Regions from separate parts of the Streptomyces sp. NPDC098789 genome, predicted to be linked through region 2. Evidence: riboswitches for the same ligand, from Rfam matches in the RefSeq annotation. Region 2 holds a riboswitch; each other region holds the start of a gene.

Region 1 (3,482 bases), on a different contig from region 2:
GGCGCGGCGGGCGGCGGCGTGCGGCCCGCCGGCGCCCTGCCCTTCGACCTGCCGGACGCCACCGCGCTGCGCGCCGGCAAGAAGCTGGTCTTCGCCCACTACTTCACCCCCTACCCGCTCTCCCTCGACAACGCGAGCGCGGACGGCGACTACTACACCCGCAACTACCTCGCCCCGGCGGGGGAGAACGGCAAGCACGAGCGCTACGGCGGGCTGCTGCGCGACCGACCGCTGCCCGTAGCGCCCCAACAGGGCAACTGGGAGCTGGCCAACCTCCGTCAGGAGGTGCGCACGGCCCGCGCCGCCGGGATCGACGGATTCACCCTCGACCTGCTCTCCCTCTCCGGCCCCAACTGGGACCGCGCCAACCTCCTGATGGAGGCAGCCCGTTCGGTCGATCCCGACTTCAAGGTCATGCTGATGCCGGACATGACCTCCCTCAAGACGGACGACCCGGCCGTGCTCGCGGCCGCGCTCGCCGCGCTCGCCGTGGCACCCGCCGCGCACCGGCTCGGCGACGGACGGCTGGTCGTCTCCCCGTTCAAGGCGGAGGAGAAGGACGTCGCCTGGTGGACCCGGGTGCTGGACCTGCTGAAGTCGAAGCACGGCATCCGCACCGCGTTCGTCCCGCTCTTCCTCGACTTCGGCGCGCACGGCGCGCGGTTCGCGCCCATCAGCTACGGGTTCTCCGAATGGGGCAGCCGCAGCTACGTCGGCCAGGACGGCGCGGCCGGCGACGTCCGGCGCGCGCACGAGGCGGGCAAGATCTGGATGCAACCGGTCTCCGTCCAGGACGCCCGCCCCAACCAGGGGATCTACGACGAGGCGGGGAACACCGCCACCCTGCGCTCCACCTGGACGCACGCCATCGACGACGGCGCCGACTGGGTGCAGCTGACCACCTGGAACGACTACTCGGAGGGCAGCCAGTTCGCACCCTCCCTGCACAACGGCCACACCTACCTGGACATCTCCTCCTACTACCTGACCCGGTTCAAGACGGGCGCCTGGCCGCGGATCGTCCGGGACACGCTCTACCTGACCTCGCGCACCCAGTTCGCCGCGACCGACCCGACCGGGACCCAGTCCCTGGTGATGTCCCTGCGCAAGGGCAGCGCCGCGCCCCGGGACGCGGTGGAGGTGCTCAGCTTCCTGACCGCGCCGGCCACCGTCCGTACCGCGACCGGCGGGGACGCGGACGCCTACGAGGCCCCGGCCGGAGTCGGGTCGCACCTGCTGGAGCTGCGCTCCGGCACCAGCTCCGCCCGGGCGGTCCGCGACGGGGCCACCTCGACCGCGGTCGAGCTGCCGTACCCGGTGGACCGCAAGGTCGCGGTCCAGGACCTCCAGTACTACGGGGCCACCAGCGGTCGCGCTTCGTAGCGGCGCCGGCGCGCGAGGGCGGCCGGCCGGACGGGTGGGAGGGACTTTGGGACCCTCTCCGGGGACGAAGGTCACCCAATATCTAGTGGTCGCACTGGGCGGTCATATCCATATGTAGTGTTGGCCCTGCCGGTTCGGCGGGGTCACGCTCATGCTCGCTCATGTCCGCCCCGACCGAGGCAACAGGGAACCCGATGCGAATCCGGGACTGCCCCGCAACGGTGAGCGCACGCCCTTCCCCCGACGGGGACGGGGCGCCGCGCGAGTCCGACACCTGCCGGCGAACGAACCACACTTCCGTGCCGAGCCTCGTGGGAGGGCTGCCGTGACTGCTGCCGTCGACGCCGTAGAGACCGTGACCGAATACCTGGAACGCCGGGACTGGCGGGTCAACGCCAACGCCAACCAGGGCTACTCGCTCGGCGGCCTGATCCTGAACGCGGCGGGCAAGGTGACGGCGAACTACTGGCTGGAGCGCGTCTACCCGGCCGAGATCGCCGGCGCCCACCGCGAGGGCGACTTCCACATCCACGACCTGGACATGCTCTCCGGCTACTGCGCGGGCTGGTCCCTGCGCACCCTGCTGACCGAGGGGTTCAACGGGGTCCCCGGCCAGATCGACTCCGGCCCGCCCCGGCACCTGTCCTCGGCCGTCGGTCAGATCGTCAACTTCCTCGGCACCCTCCAGAACGAGTGGGCGGGCGCCCAGGCCTTCTCCTCCTTCGACACCTACCTCGCCCCCTACGTCCGCCTCGACGCGATGACGTACGCCCAGGTCAGGCAGTGCGTCCAGGAGCTGGTGCACAACCTGAACGTGCCCTCGCGCTGGGGCACCCAGACCCCCTTCACCAACCTCACCTTCGACTGGACCTGCCCCGAGGACCTGCGGGAGCAGGTCCCCGTGATCGGCGGCGCCGAGGTGGACTTCACCTACGGCGAGCTCCAGAGCGAGATGGACCTGATCAACCGGGCCTACATCGAGGTCATGACGGAGGGGGACGCCACCGGCCGGGTCTTCACCTTCCCGATCCCGACCTACAACATCACCCGGGACTTCCCCTGGGAGAGCGAGAACGCCGAGCGGCTCTTCGCGATGACCGCGAAGTACGGGCTCCCGTACTTCCAGAACTTCATCAACTCCGAGCTGTCCCCGAACATGATCCGCTCCATGTGCTGCCGGCTCCAGCTCGACCTCACCGAACTGCTCAGGCGCGGCAACGGCCTCTTCGGCAGCGCCGAACAGACCGGCTCCCTGGGCGTGGTCACGCTCAACTGCGCCCGCCTCGGACACGTCCACGCGGGCGACGAGGACGCCCTGATGGCGGCCGTGGACCGGCTGTGCGAGCTGGCCAAGGACAGCCTGGAGCTGAAGCGGATCACCGTCCAGGACCTGATCGACGGCGGGCTGTTCCCGTACACCAAGCGCTACTTGGGCACCCTGCGCAACCACTTCTCGACCATCGGGGTCAACGGGATCAACGAGATGATCCGCAACTTCTCCGGGGACGCGGACGACATCACCACCGAGGCCGGGCACGCGCTGGCCGTGCGCCTGTTGGACCGCGTCCGCGCACGCATGGTGGAGTTCCAGGAGCGGACCGGGAACCTCTACAACCTGGAGGCCACCCCGGCCGAGGGGACGACGTACCGCTTCGCCAAGGAGGACCGGCGGCGCTTCCCCGACATCCTCCAGGCGGGCACGGACGCCAACCCCTACTACACCAACTCCTCGCAGCTGCCCGTCGGGTGGACCGACGATCCCTTCGAGGCGCTGGAGCGGCAGGACGAACTCCAGGCCAAGTACACGGGCGGCACGGTCCTGCACCTCTACATGTCGGAGCGGATCCCCACCGCCGAGGCCTGCCGGTCCCTGGTGCGCCGCTCGCTGGAGCGGTTCCGGCTGCCCTACCTCACGGTCACCCCGACCTTCTCGATCTGCGCGGAGCACGGCTACCTCGCGGGTGAGCAGCCGAACTGCCCGCGGTGCGGCGCCGATTGCGAGGTGTGGACACGGGTCATGGGCTACCACCGGCCGGTGACCTCCTTCAACATCGGCAAGAAGGGCGAGCACGCCGAGCGCGTCCACTTCCGGCACGCCG
Region 2 (3,482 bases):
GACGTGCGTAAATCGATGGATCGACCTATCAACCGGGACGAGGGCCCCAAATCGACCCCCGACCGGTACACCGCTCCGCCCGTTCCAGTTCATCTTCCGTTCACCCAGATTGCCTACGGTCGGCTAGCCACTGACGTCAAACAGAAGCCTGGGTAAATGGAGCACATAACGCTTCTCCTCGGGATCGTGATCATCACCGCTCTCGTGTTCGACTTCACGAACGGTTTTCACGACACGGCCAACGCGATGGCTACCACCATCTCGACCGGCGCGCTCAAGCCCAAGACGGCGGTGGCCATGTCCGCCGTGCTGAACCTCGTCGGCGCTTTCATGTCCGTGGAGGTCGCCAAGACGATCTCCAAGGGCCTGGTCAACGAAGAAGGCATCCAGCCGGAAGTGATCTTCGCCGCGCTCGTCGGCGCGATCCTCTGGAACCTCGTCACCTGGCTGGTCGGCCTGCCGTCCAGCTCCTCGCACGCCCTGATGGGCGGCCTGGTCGGCGCGGCCGTCGCCTCCGCCGGCCTCGGCGCCGTCAACGGCGACACGCTCGTCACCAAGGTGCTGCTCCCCGCGATCGCCGCGCCGATCGTCGCCGGTGTGGCCGCGATGCTGGCCTCCAAGCTGACCTACAAGCTGGGCGCCAACGTCGACAAGAAGACCTCCGCCAAGGGCTACAAGGCCGGTCAGATCGCCTCGGCCGGTCTGGTCTCCCTCGCGCACGGCACCAACGACGCGCAGAAGACCATGGGCATCATCACCCTCGCGCTGGTCGCGGGCGGGGCGCTCGCGCCCGGCTCCAACCCGCCGGTCTGGGTGATCGTCTCCGCCGGCATGGCGATCGCGATGGGCACCTACCTCGGTGGCTGGCGCATCATCCGCACCATGGGCAGCGGCCTGACCGACCTCCAGCCGCAGCAGGGCTTCGCGGCCCAGACCTCGGCCGCGAGCGTCATCCTGGCCTCCTCCAGCCTCGGCTTCTCCCTCTCCACCACCCACGCCTGCTCCGGTGCGGTCATGGGTGCGGGTCTCGGTCGCAAGGGCGGCGTGGTCCGCTGGTCCACCGCCAGCCGGATGTTCATCGCCTGGGGCCTGACCCTGCCGGCCGCCGCCCTGGTGGCCGCGGGCGCCGAGCTGGTCATGCGCACCGGTGACGTCGGCGTCGCCGCCGTCGCCCTCTTCCTCGTCGGCTCCTGCGTCGCCATCTGGCTGATCTCGCGCCGCCAGGTCGTCGACCACACCAACGTGAACGAGGCCGCCGGCACCACCGCGGACACCGCCGCCGAGGCGCCGGGCGTGGTCACCACCGCGATCGCCGCCGTGGCCGTCCCGCCGGTCGCGGGCACCACCGCCGCGGTCACGGACGAGGCCTTCAAGGCGACCATCCCGACCCCGGCCCCGGCCGCTCCCCCGGCACCGGCGGCTCCCGCCGCCGCGGTCTGACCCACAGAGGAATCGGCAGTATGAAGATCGACTGGGCAGCACTCGGCTCCGTGTTCGGCGTCAGCCTCTCCGCGACCGTCGCCCTCGTGACCCTCTTCACCCTGGGCATCGTGGGCCTCTCGAAGCACGAGACCGCGACCGGCCAGGGCGGCACCGCCCACCTGGCGCGCACCGGCGCGTACGCCTGCTTCGCACTGTGCGCGGTGGCCGTCGGCTACGCGATCTACCTGATCGTCAGCTGACACCCCGGTCACCCCCGGGCGCCCCTCCCGCACCAGCACGTCCGAAAGCTCCCTCCGGCCCGCGGCCGGGGGGAGCTTTCGCAGGTCAACGGCAAGTTGACGGGCGTTCGCGGTGCGTGGTGGACTGCCCGAGCCAATACGGCGGCATGAAGAGGAAGTCCGGTGCGAATCCGGCGCGGTCCCGCCACTGTCACCGAGGAGCCGAAGGCTCCCGGAAGCCAGGAACTCTCGCCACCGGACACGTCGAACCAGGGCGCGGACCCTGAGTGAGGACCTACCTGCCACATGCGTGCCGATCGCGTTTTCGCGTACGGCGCGACGGCCGGCCTGATCGGCGACCGGATCCTCGGTGATCCGCGCCGCGGGCATCCCGTCGCCGCCTTCGGGCGGGCCGCCGCCACCGTCGAACGAGCCCTGTGGGGCAAGAGCCGCGCCCGGGGCGCGGTCCACGCCCTGGTGTGCGCCGGGGGCGCGGCCGCCGTCGGCGCGCTCGGCGCCCGCGCCGTGCGCTCCCGGCCCGCCGCCGCCCGCATCGCCCTGACCGCCGCCGCGACCTGGGCGGTGGTCGGCGGCACCTCGCTGGGTCGCGAGGCCCGCGCCATCGGGGGCGCGCTCGCCGCCGGGGACACCGAGGTGGCCCGCGAGCGGCTGCCGCACCTGTGCGGGCGCGACCCGCAGGCCCTGGACGACCAGCAGATCGCCCGCGCCGTCGTGGAGTCGGTCGCCGAGAACACCTCCGACGCCGTCGTCGGCGCCCTGGTCTGGGGCGCCCTGGCGGGAGTGCCCGGGCTGCTGGGCTTCCGCGCCGTGAACACCCTCGACGCGATGGTCGGCCACAAGTCCCCCCGCCACCTGCGCTACGGCTGGGCCTCGGCCCGGCTCGACGACGTCGCGGGCTGGCCGGGCGCGCGGCTGACCGCGCTGGCCGCCGTACTGGCCGGACCGGACCGGCGGGGCGCCGTACGGGCCTGGCGCGCGGACGCCGCGGCCCACCCCAGCCCGAACGCCGGACCGGTGGAGGCCTCCTTCGCCGGGGCGCTCGGGGTCCGCCTCGGCGGGACCCTGGCGTACGCCGGGCGCGTGGAGCACCGGGCGGTGCTGAACGGGGCGGCGGGCCGCCCGGTCGAGGTCGCGGACATCGAGCGGGCCGTGCGGCTGTCCCGCCGGGTGACCTGGATCTCCCTCGGGGCCTGCGTGTCCTTGCGGGTGTTGGTGGCACATTGCACGTCGGACCGCAGCGGTCCGGCCCGTACGACGAAGGCGAAGGGACGCGCATGAGCGGCGCACGGCGCGGCGGGGGGCTCCTGGTCGCCGGGACCACCTCCGACGCGGGCAAGAGCGTGGTCACGGCGGGCATCTGCCGCTGGCTGGCCCGCCAGGGCGTGAAGGTGGCCCCCTTCAAGGCCCAGAACATGTCGCTGAACTCCTTCGTCACCCTGGAGGGCGCCGAGATCGGCCGCGCCCAGGCGATGCAGGCCCAGGCGGCCCGGGTCGAGCCGACCGCCCTGATGAACCCGGTGCTGCTCAAGCCCGGCAGCGACAGCAGCAGCCAGGTGGTGCTGCTGGGCAAGCCGGTGGGCGAGATGAGCGCGCGCGGCTACCACGGAGGGCGCCAGGAGCAGCTGCTCGGCATCGTCACGGACTGCCTGGAGCAACTGCGGGGCACGTATGACGCCGTGATCTGCGAGGGGGCGGGCAGTCCGGCCGAGATCAACCTGCGGCGCACGGACATCGTGAACATGGGGATCGCACGGGCCGCGCGCTTCCCGGTGGTCGTGGTCGGCGACATCGACCGCGGCG
Region 3 (3,482 bases), on a different contig from region 2:
CGAGACCGTCACCGCGGCGTTCGAGATGGAGGAGATCCTCTACGAGCTGCGCGAGCACAGCTCCGGGCTCAACGCGGGCCGTTGGGACTACCTCTTCAGCATCATCAAGACCTTCGGCCACCGCACCGACTTCCAACTGCCCGACCGGGCCAAGGTCACCATGACCGCCCCCTTCATGCGTGCCTACGCCGAACTCCTCGTCCGCACCTGCCACCGGCGCGGCGCCCACGCCATCGGCGGCATGTCCGCACACGTCCCCGGGAAGGACGCGGCCGCGAACGAGGCGGCGCTCGCCAAGGTCCGGCTCGACAAGGAGCGCGAGGCCGAGGACGGGTTCGACGGCTCCTGGGTCGCCCACCCCGCCCTGGTGCCCGTCTGCCGCACGGTCTTCGACGCCGTGCTCGCCGACCGGCCGCACCAGCTCGACCGTACGCGTGAGGACGTCCGGGTCACCGCGGCCGACCTGCTGTCGGTCCGGCGGGTCGCGGGCCCGCCCACGGCCGAAGGCATCCGTGCCAACGTCGCCGTCGCCCTCCGGTACTTCGACGCGTGGCTGCGCGGCAGCGGCGCCGTCGCCCTGTACGGGCTGATGGAGGACGCGGCGACCGCGGAGATCGCGCGGGTCCAGCTCTGGCAGTGGCTGCGCCACGGCACGGCCGACCGCGCGGGCGTGCGGGAGATCCTCGACGCGCAGTGCGCCGCGCTCGCGAAGGAGGATCCGGACGCCCGGGTCGCCGAGGCGCGCGCCGTCCTCGAGCGGACGGCGCTCCAGCGGGACCTACCGGCCTTCTTCACCCCCGACGCGTACGCCCGCCACCTCGTCCGCCGTCCGGAGGCCCGCGCATGAGCGCCGCCAGTGACAGCAGCGCCACAGCCACAGCCACAGCCGCCACCGGCGCGGGCGCGGCGATCCGCAGGGTCGGCGTCGTCGGCGGCGGCCAGATGGGCGCGGGCATCGCCGAGGTCTGTGCCCGTGCGGGCCTCGACACCGTGGTGTGCGAGACCGACGCCGCGGCCGCCCTGGCCGCCCGCGAACGCGTGGCCGTCTCCCTCGAACGCGCCGTCCAGCGCGGCAAACTGGACCGGCTCACCGCCGAGGACGCCCTGGCCCGGCTCGTCTTCTCCGGCAGCCTGGACGACCTCGCCGACCGGCAGCTCGTGATCGAGGCGGTGGTGGAGGACGCGGCCGTGAAGACCGAGACCTTCGCCACCCTCGACAAGATCGTCGAGGACCCGGGGGCGGTCCTGGCCACCAACACCTCCGCCATCCCCGTCATGCGACTGGCCATGGCCACCGGCCGCGCCGACCGCGTCGTGGGCCTGCACTTCTTCAACCCGGTGCCCGTCCTGCCCCTCGTGGAGATCGTGTCCTCGCTGCACACCACCCGCGAGACCGTGGAGACGGTGGAGGCGTTCGCCCGCGACGCGCTCGGCAAGACGGCCGTCCGCTCGCAGGACCGGGCCGGCTTCGTCGTCAACGCGCTCCTCGTCCCCTACCTGCTCTCGGCCATTCGGATGGCCGAATCGGGCTTCGCCACCGCCGCGGACGTCGACGCGGCCATGGAGCTGGGATGCGCCCACCCCATGGGCCCCCTGAAGCTCGCCGACCTCATCGGCCTGGACACCGTCGCGGCCATCGCGGAGTCCCTCTACGCCGAGTTCAAGGAGCCGCTCCACGCCCCGCCACCGCTGCTCCGGCGCATGGTCCAGGCGGGTCTGCTGGGCCGCAAGAGCGGCCGCGGGTTCCATACCTACGACCGGGGCTGACGAGGGACCCGGTGGTACGGCTCCCGGGTTGAGGGACCCGGGAGGCACGGAGCAGGAGCGCGCGGTGGCCCGGTGAGCCACCGCGCGCTCCCTGCGCGTCGGCCGCGGGGTGTCTCATCTCACCGTCCGGGATGTGGTCAACATCCGCCCGACCGGGCCGCGTCGACCTAAGCTGACCCCCAGCAGCTGGTTCGCCCCGTCCGCCAGGCGGGATGCGTCGTAAGAGGGAACCCGGTGGGAATCCGGGACTGCCCCGCAGCGGTGAGCGGGAACGACCGCCGTCATACGCACTGGACCCGTACGGGTCTGGGAAGCGACGGCCACTAGGTGCCCGCCGGGAGACCGGCAGGCGCGCCCGCAAGTCCGAAGACCTGCCCGTTGCCCGCGCACGCACGGTCGTGCGCGGATTTCCTGGTGACCTCGTGGGCGGGTCGGTCGGGGGCGCCCCGGACCTGTTCCGGGGGAACGACGGACGGTCGCAGCCGGTGCCTCGCGCACGGCGGTGCGACGGGCCGTCCGCTCTGCCACCCCTTCGCGCCTCGCGTCCGTCACCGGGACTCATGGAGACGTACTCGCGAAGGAGAGTTCCGTGACACCCGAGAACACCACCCGTTCCACCACCGCCCGTTCCGCCACCTCCGCGGCCGCGCCGGACCCGGCCGTACGGGCCACCGTCCACGGCTACCCCCGGCAGGGGCAGAACCGGGAACTGAAGAAGGCCGTCGAGGGCTACTGGAAGGGCCGGGTCGAGGCCGACGCCCTCCGGGCGACCGCCGCGACCCTGCGCCGGACCCACTGGCAGCAGCTGGCCGAAGCGGGCATCGGCGAGGTGCCCACCGGTGACTTCTCGTACTACGACCACGTCCTCGACACCAGCGTCATGGTCGGCGCCGTCCCGCCCCGCCACCGCGCCGCCGTCGAAGCGGACCCGCTGGACGGCTACTTCGCCATGGCCCGCGGCACCCAGGACGTGGCGCCGCTGGAGATGACCAAGTGGTTCGACACCAACTACCACTACCTGGTCCCTGAGCTGGGCCCCGACACCGAGTTCACCGCCGACTCCGCCAAGCAGGTCGCCGAGCTGAAGGAGGCCCTGGCGCTCGGGCTGAACGCCCGCCCGGTGCTGGTCGGACCGGTCACCTATCTCCTGCTGGCCAAGCCCGCCCCGGGCGTGCCCGAGGACTTCCAGCCGATCACCCTGCTCGACCGGCTGCTGCCCGTCTACGCCGAGGTGCTCGCCGACCTGCGCGCGGCGGGCGCCCAGTGGGTCCAGCTCGACGAGCCGGCCCTGGTCCAGGACCGCACCCCGGCCGAGTTGGGCGCGGCCGCCCGCACCTACCGCGAACTGGGCGGGCTGGCCGAACGCCCCAAGCTGCTCGTCGCCTCGTACTTCGACCGGCTCGGCGAGGCGCTGGCGGTCCTGGCCAAGGCACCCGTCGACGGTCTCGCCCTCGACTTCACCGACCGGGCCGCCGGCAACCTCGCCGACCTGGCCGCTGTCGGCGGCCTGCCCGGGAAGCGCCTGGTCGCGGGCGTGGTCAACGGCCGCAACGTCTGGATCAACGACCACGAGGCCTCCCTCGCCACGCTCGGCACCCTGCTCGGTCTCGCGGGCAGCGTCGACGTCTCCTCCTCCTGCTCCCTCCTGCACGTTCCGCTGGACGTCACCGCCGAGCGCGACGTCGACCCCCAGGTGCGGCGCTGGCTGGCCTTCG

What was found. Region 2 has a riboswitch for cobalamin ahead of ACIQWR_RS27310 (cobalamin biosynthesis protein). Riboswitches for the same ligand answer to the same signal wherever they lie in the genome.
Region 1: another riboswitch for cobalamin. It lies ahead of ACIQWR_RS14610 (ribonucleoside triphosphate reductase); the one in region 2 lies ahead of ACIQWR_RS27310 (cobalamin biosynthesis protein).
Region 3: another riboswitch for cobalamin. It lies ahead of metE (5-methyltetrahydropteroyltriglutamate--homocysteine S-methyltransferase); the one in region 2 lies ahead of ACIQWR_RS27310 (cobalamin biosynthesis protein).

The regions. Positions count from the first base shown of each region.
Region 1 covers NZ_JBIWAJ010000006.1:6,187-9,668, reverse strand. The annotation lists gene ACIQWR_RS14615 (glycoside hydrolase family 71 protein) at 1-1,383, shown strand, start outside; cobalamin riboswitch at 1,497-1,680, shown strand; gene ACIQWR_RS14610 (ribonucleoside triphosphate reductase) at 1,709-3,482, shown strand, end outside.
Region 2 covers NZ_JBIWAJ010000015.1:43,996-47,477, forward strand. The annotation lists gene ACIQWR_RS27300 (anion permease) at 157-1,440, shown strand; gene ACIQWR_RS27305 (hypothetical protein) at 1,461-1,682, shown strand; cobalamin riboswitch at 1,786-1,933, shown strand; gene ACIQWR_RS27310 (cobalamin biosynthesis protein) at 1,968-2,960, shown strand; partial or broken gene ACIQWR_RS27315 (cobyric acid synthase) at 2,957-3,482, shown strand, end outside.
Region 3 covers NZ_JBIWAJ010000003.1:188,508-191,989, reverse strand. The annotation lists gene aceB (malate synthase A) at 1-847, shown strand, start outside; gene ACIQWR_RS08360 (3-hydroxybutyryl-CoA dehydrogenase) at 844-1,767, shown strand; cobalamin riboswitch at 1,988-2,140, shown strand; gene metE (5-methyltetrahydropteroyltriglutamate--homocysteine S-methyltransferase) at 2,357-3,482, shown strand, end outside.